3 regions of the Paenibacillus sp. FSL P4-0113 genome follow, and region 1 is predicted to be linked to each of the others. Evidence: predicted binding sites of a transcription regulator. Region 1 holds the regulator's gene; each other region holds the start of a gene.
What was found. Region 1 encodes Rex, which represses fermentation and respiration genes when NADH is low (regulators of the CRP and FNR family bind a similar motif). Its sites were predicted from a motif close to TTGTGAAATATTTCACAA; they were not measured.
Positions count from the first base shown of each region.

Region 2: MKX46_RS11305 (cytochrome ubiquinol oxidase subunit I) is a predicted target of Rex. The motif match lies at 1,070-1,087, and genes of this name have one in related genera.
Region 3: lpdD (prenylated flavin chaperone LpdD) is a predicted target of Rex. The motif match lies at 3,117-3,134, and genes of this name have one in related genera.

Region 1 covers NZ_JBBPAZ010000001.1:1,119,407-1,123,563, reverse strand. The annotation lists gene dinG (ATP-dependent DNA helicase DinG) at 1-1,633, shown strand, start outside; gene MKX46_RS04340 (redox-sensing transcriptional repressor Rex) at 1,677-2,330, shown strand; gene MKX46_RS04335 (amidohydrolase) at 2,317-3,618, shown strand; gene MKX46_RS04330 (cell wall elongation regulator TseB-like domain-containing protein) at 3,656-4,157, shown strand, end outside.
Region 2 covers NZ_JBBPAZ010000001.1:2,645,224-2,649,380, forward strand. The annotation lists gene MKX46_RS11305 (cytochrome ubiquinol oxidase subunit I) at 1-999, opposite strand, end outside; gene MKX46_RS11310 (response regulator transcription factor) at 1,403-3,061, opposite strand; gene MKX46_RS11315 (cache domain-containing sensor histidine kinase) at 3,054-4,157, opposite strand, start outside.
Region 3 covers NZ_JBBPAZ010000001.1:1,941,732-1,945,888, reverse strand. The annotation lists gene MKX46_RS08160 (S8 family serine peptidase) at 1-2,981, shown strand, start outside; gene lpdD (prenylated flavin chaperone LpdD) at 3,162-3,512, shown strand; gene MKX46_RS08150 (hypothetical protein) at 3,521-4,108, opposite strand.

The DNA of each region.
Region 1 (4,157 bases):
TTCAGAGTCCTGTCTTGGTCGTTCCTGCCCATGGTTCCGCAAATGTTATTATCATCGTGCACGCCATGAAGCAGGAATAGCGGATGTTGTTATTACGAATCACTCTAAGTTGTTCACAGACGTCAAAGCCAGTCATCAGTTATTGCCGAGCTATGAACATCTGGTGATAGATGAAGCCCATCACCTGGAGGAAGTAGCTGGTAAACACCTAGGTATGCATATGAAATATTTCACACTCGTGCATACACTGACGCGACTGTTCAAAGACAGCAAGAATGGACAACTGCCTTCACTTCGTCAACAGTTGGCGAAATCGGGGCACGAGAAGTCGGCAGATTGGGCCTCAACTATCGACCAGCTGTATCCGCTCGTGTTAGAGGTGAAGGAAACTTGGGACCTGCTAAGCGACAAGCTGTTTGGCATGTTGCCGGAGCGAAGTGATGCGACACCGGGTGAAACAGGACAGTTTTCTTCCCGTCTCAAACCTTCGGCCAAGCCTGCAAAGTGGGATCAGGCGGGAGCTTTGGAAAATCAGCTATATGTAACGATGAGCGAAATTTTGCGCAAGGGCGACAAGCTGATGCTGGACGTCAAGGAAGAACATGACGATTATGCGGCGGATAGCCTTATTACAGATATCACGGGTCTGCTCAAGGATTTGGCGGGGATTCGAGAAAATTTGCGCTTTTTTATCCGACTCGATGATGAAACAACCGTATACTGGCTCGAGGCAAGCGGGCAATTCCGTAGTAAATCATTGCAATTTTATGCGGTACCCGTCGATGTGAGCCGCCAGTTGAAAGAAATGTTTTTTGACAAAAAAAGAAGCATTATTCTGACTTCTGCTACCTTGTCGGTAGATAAGTCGTTTCAGTACATGATCGATCAGCTCGGCTTACAGGAGGCCGCAGATCAAGAGCGGCTGATGACTTCGCAGCTCCCGTCACCCTTTAATTACAGGGATCAGGTGTTGCTGGTTATTCCACGGGATTTCCCAAGTGTGAAGGGCAGTGTAGGAGATGCGCATTTTGTAGATATGCTCGTTAGCTCTCTAGGAGCGACTGCTCAGGCGACACGTGGGAGAATGCTCGTTCTGTTTACGTCCTATCGGATGCTCCGGCAAGTGTATGAGCCGCTCAAAGAGGCCTTAGCATCCAGCGAAATTACTGTGCTGGGACAAGGTGTGGACAGTGGAAGTCGCAGCAAGCTAACCCGCCGGTTTCAGGAAGCGAAAGCTTCTGTATTGCTGGGGACCAGCAGTTTCTGGGAAGGCGTCGATATTCCGGGGAAGGCTCTGACTTGTCTAGCCATTGTTCGCTTGCCGTTTCAACCGCCGAATCACCCGCTGCTGGAGGCAAAAAGCGAACTGCTCCAGCAGCAGAAGAAGAATCCATTTATGAAGCTGTCTGTACCGCAAGCGGTCATTCGCTTCAAACAGGGATTTGGTCGGTTGGTACGTACAGCGAACGACCACGGGGTCGTTATCGTTTATGATACGCGTGTGATTGAATCCTATTACGGAAAGCACTTTTTGTACTCGTTACCGGGACCAAAAATGGAGCATATGCCATCGGAGCAAATGGTGCCCCGCATCGCCGAATGGCTCCAATCCGCCCCGGAGACAGAGGCATAACGGACGGACATAAGTATGTTCGTTACAATTAGGGGGAGCAAGTATGAAATCAGATAAAATTTCAGAGGCTGTCGTACGGAGGTTACCCGTATATTTACGTTATCTGAATGCACTGCACAAACGGGAGGTGGCTACGGTCTCTTCTCAAGAGCTGGGACAGAGGCTAGATTTGAACCCGGCCCAAATCCGTAAAGATCTTGCTTATTTTGGAGATTTTGGTCGGAAGGGTATCGGTTATGATGTTTCTTATCTCATTGAGAAAATACGCCATATCCTGAAAATCGACCAACAAATTAATGTAGTATTGGTCGGAGCGGGTAATCTGGGGCAAGCCCTTTCGAATTATAACGCTTATTTAAAAGACAATATGAAGATTGTGGCGGTATTTGATGCGTTTCCGGATAAGGTAGGAACCAAGATCAATACATTGGTCGTGCAACCGATGGATGAACTGGAAGCGACTGTGAAAGAAAAAAACATTCGAATCGGGATTATTACCGTACCTGATTTTGAAGCACAGCACGTGGCTGATAGGCTTATTGATAGCGGAATTGGAGCGATCCTGAACTTTGCACCGACTACTCTCAAGGCACCAGCCAACATTCGGATTCATGCCACAGACTTTACAACTGATTTGCTTAGCCTCGCTTATTATTTGGAGGACGGAAAGGAAGAAGCACAATATGACAGTGAATAAATGGATGATTAAAAACGGATCTTTTGCCGTAAATGGACCAGAAGCAGGGGTAGTCCATGGTTTTATGATTGTGGAGGATAGTCGTATTACTTATATTGGCGAAACCTTGCCTGCGGGTGAGGAAGAGACGGAAGCGATCGATGGTAAAGGGCTATTGTTTTTACCTGGTCTGATCAATACTCATGGTCATGCGGCGATGTCTCTACTGCGTGGGCATGGAGATGATTTGGCACTTCAAGTATGGCTTCAGGAAAAAATGTGGCCTATGGAAGCCAAGTTTACATCTACAGACGTGTACTGGGGTACGTCCTTGTCTGTGCTGGAAATGCTGAAAGGTGGAACAACAACCTTCCTCGATATGTACGATCATATGGATGAGGTGGCTCGTGTGGCTGAAGAGTCAGGTATTCGTGCAAGTCTGATGCGTGGAGCAATTGGACTATGTTCGGAGGAAGAACAGCGAATCAAGCTGGCAGAGGCCGTGACTTTTGCGCGTAACTGGCACGGTAAAGCAGACGGCCGTATTACAACGATGATGTCACCGCATGCGCCATATACATGTCCACCTGCGTTTATTGAAAAATTCGTACAAGCTGCGCATGATCTGGACTTGCCACTGCATACGCACATGTCTGAGACGATCGCCGAAGTAGAGCAAAACGTACGCGACTACGGTTTGCGTCCGGTTGCACACTTGGATAAGCTTGGCTTTTTCTCCCGTCCTTCGCTTGTTGCCCATGGCGTTCATTTGAACGACGAAGAAATAGCTTTACTGGCAGAACGTGGTGTAGCGGTTTCCCACAATCCTGGCAGCAACTTGAAGCTGGCAAGTGGTGTGGCAAGAGTGCCTGAATTGCTGCGTGCAGGGGTTACGGTTTCTCTCGGAACGGATGGTCCTGCCAGCAATAATAACCTGGATATGTTCGAGGAAATGCGTCTGGCAGCACTTATTCACAAGGGTGTATCCGGTGACCCTACGGCAGTTCCTGCAAGTGAAGCGCTGCGTCTGGCAACAGAATACGGTGCAAAGTCGATTGGTTTAAAAGAAGTAGGAGCGTTGGCAGCAGGCAACAAGGCTGACTTTATCGCGTTGGATCTGAATCAGGCACATTTCTTGCCGCGTACAGATCTTATTTCCCATGCGGTATACTCTGCAAGCGCCAAGGACGTGGCTCATGTGTGGGTAGACGGTCGTCAGGTTGTGAAAAACGGCGAATGCCTGACTATGGACGAGGAACGTATCAAACATGAGGCACAAGCCGCCTTTGAAGGGCTGCTGTCGCGCTAATTCAGGTGTCACATCCCCTTAGAGAGGAAGCACGGGTTTGAAAAATAAGAAAAAATGGATAGCGGTCGCCATTTTGGCCGTGATACTGATCCTGGTCAGCATTTTCTGGTATTATTCCTATGTTACTCAAGACCAGGTGGCTGAGAAAAATGCCGCTATCATTAAGGCCAAGCAATCAGGTGGTCTGGTTAGCACGACTCAAACATGGAAGTCTGTGTGGGATCAGGTATATTGGGTGGTTCAAGGGAAAAATGCACAGAATGAAAATATAATGGTATGGGTTCCTTTTCAAAAAGTGGAGGGACAACCTAACGTACCTGCCGCAGATAATAGCGGTGTTCATACCGAGCTGCTGAAGAACGGAGTCGACGAGCAAAAAATGACGTCGCTAATTCAGCAGCAGCTTCCAGGTGTAAAAATTGTAAGCCTCCAGCCGAGTGTGTTCAATGGCGAATATGTGTGGCAGCTGTTTTACGATGATGGAAGCCATCATTACTATGCCTTTTACCGTTTTTCAGATGGGGGAGCGACGGGGGTAA
Region 2 (4,157 bases), 1.5 Mb from region 1:
AATGCGGAAGCTCCAAAACGTGGTACGTACTGGCGGGATATAATCGCCCGGACCATACGTTTTTTCATATTGGGCTTGCAGCTCATTCATACCAGGCACAGAGCCGGTAAATTTACTATAGGATAGAAAACTCAAAGCAAAAGGAACTTTAATCTCAAAGGTATTTCCCTTGTTTCCAGGATCAATCCATGCGATAACGGTCCAAGGAGCGGGGTCACCACTGTTCTCCCATAATCCCTCACTGGCAGCCATCTTCATCGGTTGTGTTTTCACCAAATATTGAGCCTGTCCATGACCAAACAAAGGAATAGCAATGGCACTGATTAAGGCAACAATAATACTCAATTTAAAAGAAGGTTTAAAAAAGTCCATATTCTTTTTGTGCATCAGCTTCCATGCACTGATACCCGCGATCAGAAATGCTCCTGTCGCAAAAGCAGCAAACAATGTATGTGGGAATTCCCATAACAGTTGTTCATTCGTTAGCAGAGCAGCAAAATCTTTCATTTCTGCACGTCCATTTTGAATCTCATATCCTACTGGACGCTGCATGAATGAATTAGCAGCTAGAATCCACAATGCCGATAACATCGTACCGATAGATACCAACCACATACAGATTAAATGGACCGTTTTGGACAATCTTTCCCAACCGAATACCCATAATCCGATAAAGGTCGATTCCAGGAAAAATGCAAGCAGCGCTTCAATCGCCAGCGGCGTACCAAATACATCACCCACAAAACGGGAAAAGTCCGACCAGTTCATCCCGAACTGAAATTCTTGCAAAATCCCGGTGACTACGCCCAGTGCAAAGTTAATCAGCAGAAACGTTCCCCAGAATTGAGCCATTTTTTTGTACAAGTCATTTTTCTTAATAACATACATAGTCTCCATAATTGCCACCAATAACGACAATCCAATGGAGATCGGCACATAAACAAAGTGAAGAATCGTTGTGGTTGCAAACTGCAACCGTGCCAAATCCAATACGTCCATGATGTTGCTCCTCCCCCTGTACTTCTCTTAACATTGATTTATAGTGTCTGTAATCTGAAGTCTTCTACATTTGTGACAGTATTCACATTCTTACATATGCAGCGGTCACCTTTTAGAAAATGACTCACTCAACTACCTTCACCATGGTGTCATGATCCGGCTTCAGATTATCCCCATTATATAGAATAAATTTAAATGAAATAGAATCGAAAATGTGAACATCGTGTCAAAGCTGTGTCATAACGATGGCGATTTGATGAAAACAGCCTAAATCCCATAATAAATGTGACATTTCCTATTGATCTATCTTTTTTTCATCATGCAAAAAAAGCCTCTCTTCGTTCGGAGGTTGTACCTCCGACATCTGCAAGAGAGACTTCATAGCGTTATACCTAGGATTCTATCAACAGCCATCTGTTCCTCCGTTCTTTTGAACCCGATTTCGATAGGAGGAAGGTGACATTCCAGCATACTTTTTAAATTTACTATGAAAATAATCTGCGTTCGCATACCCTACGCGTTCCGCCACCTGGTGTACCTTAATTCCTTGTGCAAGCAACTCCCTTGCTCGCTCAATCCTCACCTTATCCAGGTAGGCATTAAAGGCCTCGCCAGTATGACTTTTGAACAATTTGCCCAAATAGCCACTATTGTAATTAAACATATCTGCCAGTAACTCCAATCGCAAATTTTCATCATAATGACTATGAATAAAGTCAATCATTTGTTTCATGATGATGTCCTTGCCACCGGGATCAGTCTGTCCAATCCATTGCAACACATGCTCCAGCGAGTGATCCACCAGCTCGCCCAATGTGGAATAAGCATATACATCGGTTATAAAGCTGGAGTGCTCCTCCAGCACGGTTCGGCTGTGATCCTGTCCGGCTGCATACTTGTTCAACGCCAGTGTGAATGTTTGGGCGAACGCCGCCTTGATTGCGGATTCTGTACGATAAATCCGTGGAAATTGGCCTTCCATTTCCTTAATGACACGGGTTGCAGCTTCACTATTAGCCATATCTAGCGCATAGTACAGCTTTTCTGCATAACGTAGGGGATCATCTGTGGCACTATCAGACGTTCCACTCATTTCAGTCTCGACTGTCTCCAATTTGTGTAGGTCTCCGGAAAGCATGACTCTTTCTGCCCGGAACAAAAACGTACGCTCTAACAATCGTAGTGCCTGCTCAAAAGATCTGGGAATGTCGCTAAGACTGGCTACAGGATCACCGGCAGCCACATAAATTTCCGTAGCCCACGCCTTTAGCTCCTGTCGCCAAGCAGCTAGTAACTGAACAGCATCTCTCTCCGTTTTTAACGTGGCGGGAAGCAAAAGACCCATATATATTCCAGCCTCAAACACGATACCTCTGCCTTGCTCATGGCACATTTCTGTTAGTCGCTGCTTTGCTGCCGACTGCCGGGCTTGCCGATCCCAGTCAGGTATACGTAAATCCAGCAGAATAACCTGATAGCTACTCCAGTCCAAGTCTGGTAACGCTGGCTGTTGTCCATATTTTCCGTTACCGCTTTGATGTTCAGCCTGCTTGGATGCTCTGTGCAGAGAATCGCTGCTTTCTACAGCATTACGAGTATACTCTCGATGAACCGGAAACAATAGAGCTTCGATCCAATTACGCTCATGAGAAGGCGGACTTCCCCATTTGCCGACTTCTTTCTCATCCTCAATGTTTTGCCGTACCCGCTTCAACTCTGTCGTCATTTCTTCCTCATCAACTGGCTTCAGTAGATAGCCATCTACTCCGAAGCCCATGGCTTGCCGTGCATAATCAAAGTCTGCATATCCGCTTAATATGAGAAAATGATACGGCTCCCCGTTCTTTTCACGTATACTACGTATAACCTCCAGTCCACTCATCCCGGGCATACGAATATCTACAATGACTAGCTCCGGCCGATGCTCTCCGAACTTATCCAGAGCCTCGCGTCCATTCCCTGCCGTATCGACAATACGGAAGCCACAATCCCCCCAGTCAATAATGGAGGACAATCCTTCACGAATCGCTGGCTCGTCATCTACAATCATCGCTTTATACATTCGACTCTTCCTCCCTTGGTATGGAAAAGTATACGGTTGTTCCTACTTGTAATGCGCTTTCAATATGCAATCCATAACGTTCACCATACATCAATGTCAGACGTTGATGTACATTACGCAGGCCAATACTGCTCCCTTCTGGCTCATCCGTCCCCCTGATCCGAGCTAGCAGACGGGTCAGTTGCCCAGCTTCCATGCCGATCCCGTCATCTTCTACTTTAATTTTCAACTTTCTTTGTTCTATTGCAATATTTACCTTCACGGTAACCGGCTCTTCCTTATTTTCCAGTCCATGAATGACCGCATTTTCCACCAGCGGTTGTATGATTAAGGGAGGAATCGACATGTCCGTCGCATCTTCTTCCAAATTCACTTCATAGATCAAGCGATTTCCAAATCTGAACTGCTGAATTTGCAAATAGGATCGCACCATATCCAGCTCCTGTAGTACCGTCGTTTTACCACTGCCAATCTCCAGATTCCGGCGCATCAGCCTGCCAAGCAAACGCACCGTCGTTGCAATTTCCGCTTCCCCATTCAGATGTGCTTTCATTCGAATAGATTCTAATGCATTAAACAGAAAGTGTGGATTAATTTGGCTGGCCATCATTTTTAACTTGATATCCTTTTGTGCCAATTCCAGCCTGTTGTTGTGCTCACTCGTCTCATAGACCTGCGCCATGAGTTGGCGAATACTACTCACCATATAGTTGAAACGGCGGGATAAATCCCCGATCTCGTCCCTTCCCTCCACACTCGATACCACATGAAAATCGCCCGCGGCTACCTTACCCAGCTCATAGCTCAACCGCTGAAGGCGTTTGGTAATCAGCCAGGAAATGATGGTGATCAGAATCAGTGCCATAATCAGCACTGCAAGGACACATAAAGCACCAATCAGACTGATTCGATTGGCTCCCTGTACAATATGCTCCGTTGAAAACACTGAAATAATCGTAAATCCGCTCACACTGGAGGCGGGCAGCAGCTCATCCACAATGATGTTGGAGGGTATTCCGTTGATTTTCGCTTCATATATCCCCTTACCCGCACGCTGGACATCAAAGCCCAAATGTAAATCGCCCAACGTCTGCCC
Region 3 (4,157 bases), 820 kb from region 1:
ATTTGACTGCTGAAGCAGATACTGTAGGCAACGTCACACTGGCCTGGAATGCTTCCTCCGATGAAGATGTGAAGCAGTATAAGGTGTATCGTTCTACCCAATCAGGCAAAAATTATACTTCCATCGGTACAACCTCAGCACTGACACTCACAGATACCATCACGGTCGGTGGAGCGACCTATCATTATGCAGTGGCGGCTGAGGATTATAGTGGTAATGAAGGAATCAAGTCGAATGAGGCTTCTCTGAGAGTAGACGTGCCGGATACGCTGTATAGCGATCATTTTGACGGCAGCTCGGATAATGGCTGGACTCATTCTGGTACTAAGGATGAGTGGGAACGCGGCATTCCCAAGGAAGTAGGACCAGAGAGCGCAGCGTCCAGACCCAATGTGTGGGCAACCGATCTGGATAGCAATTATGAGAACGGAGCTGAATTTTCGCTGGTTTCACCAAAAATTAATTTGCAAGCTGTACGCAACGCAACACTGACCTTCAATCACTGGTTTGAAATTGAGGCTGGCTATGATTACGGTTATGTGGAAGTGTCCAAAAACAATGGTGACACGTGGAGCGAGCTGGGCAAATTCTCTCACAATACGAACGGGAAAAAGTGGGCTCCAGTTTATTACAATCTGGATAGCTACGCCGGCAATGAAATCCAAATTCGCTTCCGTTTGAAATCGGATAACAGTGTGAACAAGAACGGCTGGTATATTGACGATTTCCGTGTGCTTGGCATTCCAGCTACGACAGTGACTAAGGACATCGTACCTGAGTCGAATATCAAGCTGGAAAAAGCGGAAGAACAGTTCCCGCTGTACAAAATTACAAGTACTGAAAAGAGTGAATTCCAGGAGAAAGTGAAGCCGGCAGAAACAACGGTGGAACGTGGACGTGTCGGTCTCGACAGTCTTCCAGCCAGCGCTACGGTTACGGTATTGGAAACCGGACGTTCGGTAAAAACGGATCCGACCACGGGCAAATACAGCTTCACCCATGTAGCCGGCGACTATACGCTGAAGGCTGAAGCCTACGGTTACGTTCCTCAAACGAAAGCAGTCACGATTGAGAATAACAAAGTCATCAGAGCAAACTTTAGTCTTCAGGCCATACCTCACGGTACGATTCACGGGGTCATTACCGACAAGCAATCCGGTGAACCGATCCAAAAAGCGAAAGTGTTGGTGGTGGAGGATGCACGCATTGCTCCGGTAGAAACGAATGAGGCTGGAGAATTTACGCTGGACGTGCTGGAAGGAACATACACGTTGTCCATTGCAGCCGAAAATTATTATAGCGACAGTGTATCCGTTACTGCTCCTCCGAACGGTAGTGTGGAAGCGAATGTCATGTTGAAACCTTTTATCGGGTTCCAAGGAGGCATTGCTTACGATGACGGGACAGGAGAAAATGCTAGAGCCTTTAACGCGGCAGGCAATTCATGGGCAGTCAGAATGACACCTGAGTCGGAAGTGACTCAAGTGACAGGAGCATCGCTTTTGTTCTGGAACTCTGCCTTCCCGAATCCGGGAGGAACGGCATTCCAATATTCTGTCTATGACGCCTCCGGTGCCGCAGGAGCACCTGGACGATTGTTGGCTGGTCCATTCGACGGGACTGCCGTACGGGATGAGACACAATGGACGACGGTACAGCTCCCAGAGCCGGTGACGGTTCAAGGTGACTTCTACATCGTATATACACAGTCTGCTGTAGGCACACAGTCGCCGGGTCTTGCTACAGATGAAAGCAGTCCCAATGCGCTTCGAAGTTGGCAAGGTGTAAGCGGCACATGGAGCCAATCACCTGAGGAGGAGGGTAACTACATGATCCGGGCTATCGTCAGATATCCGGTGAATGCTCCAACGATTACGACTCCTACGAAGGCTACCTATACGCAGGAAGAGACGATTACCGTAACAGGAACTTCTCCGGCAGAAGGAGCCGATATTCAGCTCTTTAACGGTAAGGAGCTGGCTGGCACAACGAAGGTGAAGGATCGCCAGTTCAGTTTGTCGGTTGATCTTCAACCAGGTGCTAATCCGCTAAGTGTCCAAGCAGCGGTATACGGCAAAATAACGGATCGTTCCGAACCGGTGGTCGTGACACTTGACCAGACTAAACCGGGTCTGATCCTGACTTCGCCAGATGAAGGAGCCCGTACGAATGCGGGTGTCGTGAGCGTCACCGGTACGGTGTATGACGAATTCCTCACCGATTTGACGATTAACGGCGAGCCAGCCGAATTTGGAAGTGACGGCACCTTTAACAAGCGATTGCTTATCAACGAAGGTGAAAATCAAATTACGGTGACGGCCAAGGATCTTGCCGAAAACGAAACAACCGTTACGCGCTCGGTGTATGTCGATACAGCTCTGCCGAAGCTTGAAAACATTAACCCTGCTGAGGATGTGCGTATTACTCCAGGGCAGTCAGTACGGGTATCTTTTGACAGTGCATCCGGTTTGGAGGCGTCCTTCCATGTGGAGCTGCCTTTCAACCTGTCCACTTTGGGCCGCAACGATATTCCATTAAATGAGACTTCGTCAGGCCACTATGAAGGTACTTATTTCACTTCATCTTCTCTGAACCTGGAAGGCGGAGTCATCGTGATCCGGGTAAGGGATGCAGCGGGAAATGAAGTGGAGACGGAGGCGCCGGGAAGATTGTATGTAACCAATGGTGGGGGACAGAACCCTGATCCGAATCCACCTACATCCAATGAGAAGCCAGTAGCCATTATTCAGGCTAATGAATCCGCTAAGAAGAACAAAAATGTACAATTTAACGCCAAAGCTTCCCGTGATGTAGACGGTGAGATCGTCAGTTACAGCTGGAATTTTGGGGATGGTGATACGGCGGTCGGTTCCAAGGTGAAGCATAAATTCACCACAGCTGGAACGTATACCGTGGAGCTAACGGTGACGGATAATGACGGCGCAAGCGGTAAGACTGTGCATACGATCACGATCCGTTAACACCCAGTAGGAAATGGAATGCTTGTTTTAGAATAACAATGAAGGCCCACAGCAAGCTACGGTTTATAGGCTGCTGTGGGCCATTTTTAAATTGTCGAACTGTTCAAGAAGCGATACAATGAGTAGAACTCTATAAAGTGAATCGTTTCACAATAATATTTTTTAGCAGGAGAGGATCCTATGATTCATTTGCAAAAAGAAAGCGGACGTATCCGTCTTGTACTGGATGCCTATTTTATGGGGGAAGATATCGTTGTACTCATTTCTGGCGGTGATCAGCCCCATTTGGGAACGATTACAGCAGGGGCCAGACTCGAGCCGATTCAAACTGTGCAATTGCAAAATCACAAGGAGTTTTATATTACCGAAGAAATTGCAGTTCGCTTACGAAAAGAGTTTGCGGGCAATTTTGCCATTTGCTGCGGGACACATTTGGACCATGCATCCAAGGACGAAATCCGAGTGCTGACAGATATGGCCATACAACTGGGAAAAGAGCTCATTGGAGAACTCAAGCAGGCACGCTTGTAGAGACTTTTTTAAGTGAACTCCCGAAAGAGCAGATTGCGATAGGGGTACTTACTAAAGGAATACTTAAAAAGCAATGCAAAGCCATCGTCCTCAATTTGTACGGATTTCAGCGCAGAGGATGGAATCAAACTACGGATCATGACATGAACTGCACGCTGGTCTTGTCTGTTGATCGCTTTGGCTAAGGCAGAAGCAAAACATGGATTACGTGCCAATTCGCGATACAGCGGAAAAACGGCTTTTGCGATGGCGCGATGAACTCTCGGCTCAAATGTAAACTGCACAGTCCCCGGTGGAATCGTTGTTCCATTCGTATAATAGAGCATCGGTGGCTGAGCTAAAAAGGAAATAAAGTAGCCGATGCCGTTCGTGCCTAAGCCTTGTTTGGCGGCAAATGGAGCTACTGAGCAGAGAAGGGATTTCATCCGATCCAAATTCGCCTGAACGACAGCTCGTGACCATTGGACGGCAAAAGCACGTCGGGTTGCAATAGCTTTGTAAAATGGCAGCATAGCAGTGGATATTATCCTAAGTGTGTTTGCATTTAAACGTTTGTGAGGCGAGCGCTTTCTGTGGGATGTTGCACGATATAGCATAGCTCCGACCTCCTTGGCAGGATGCTCTCATGGAGCACAATTGATCTGT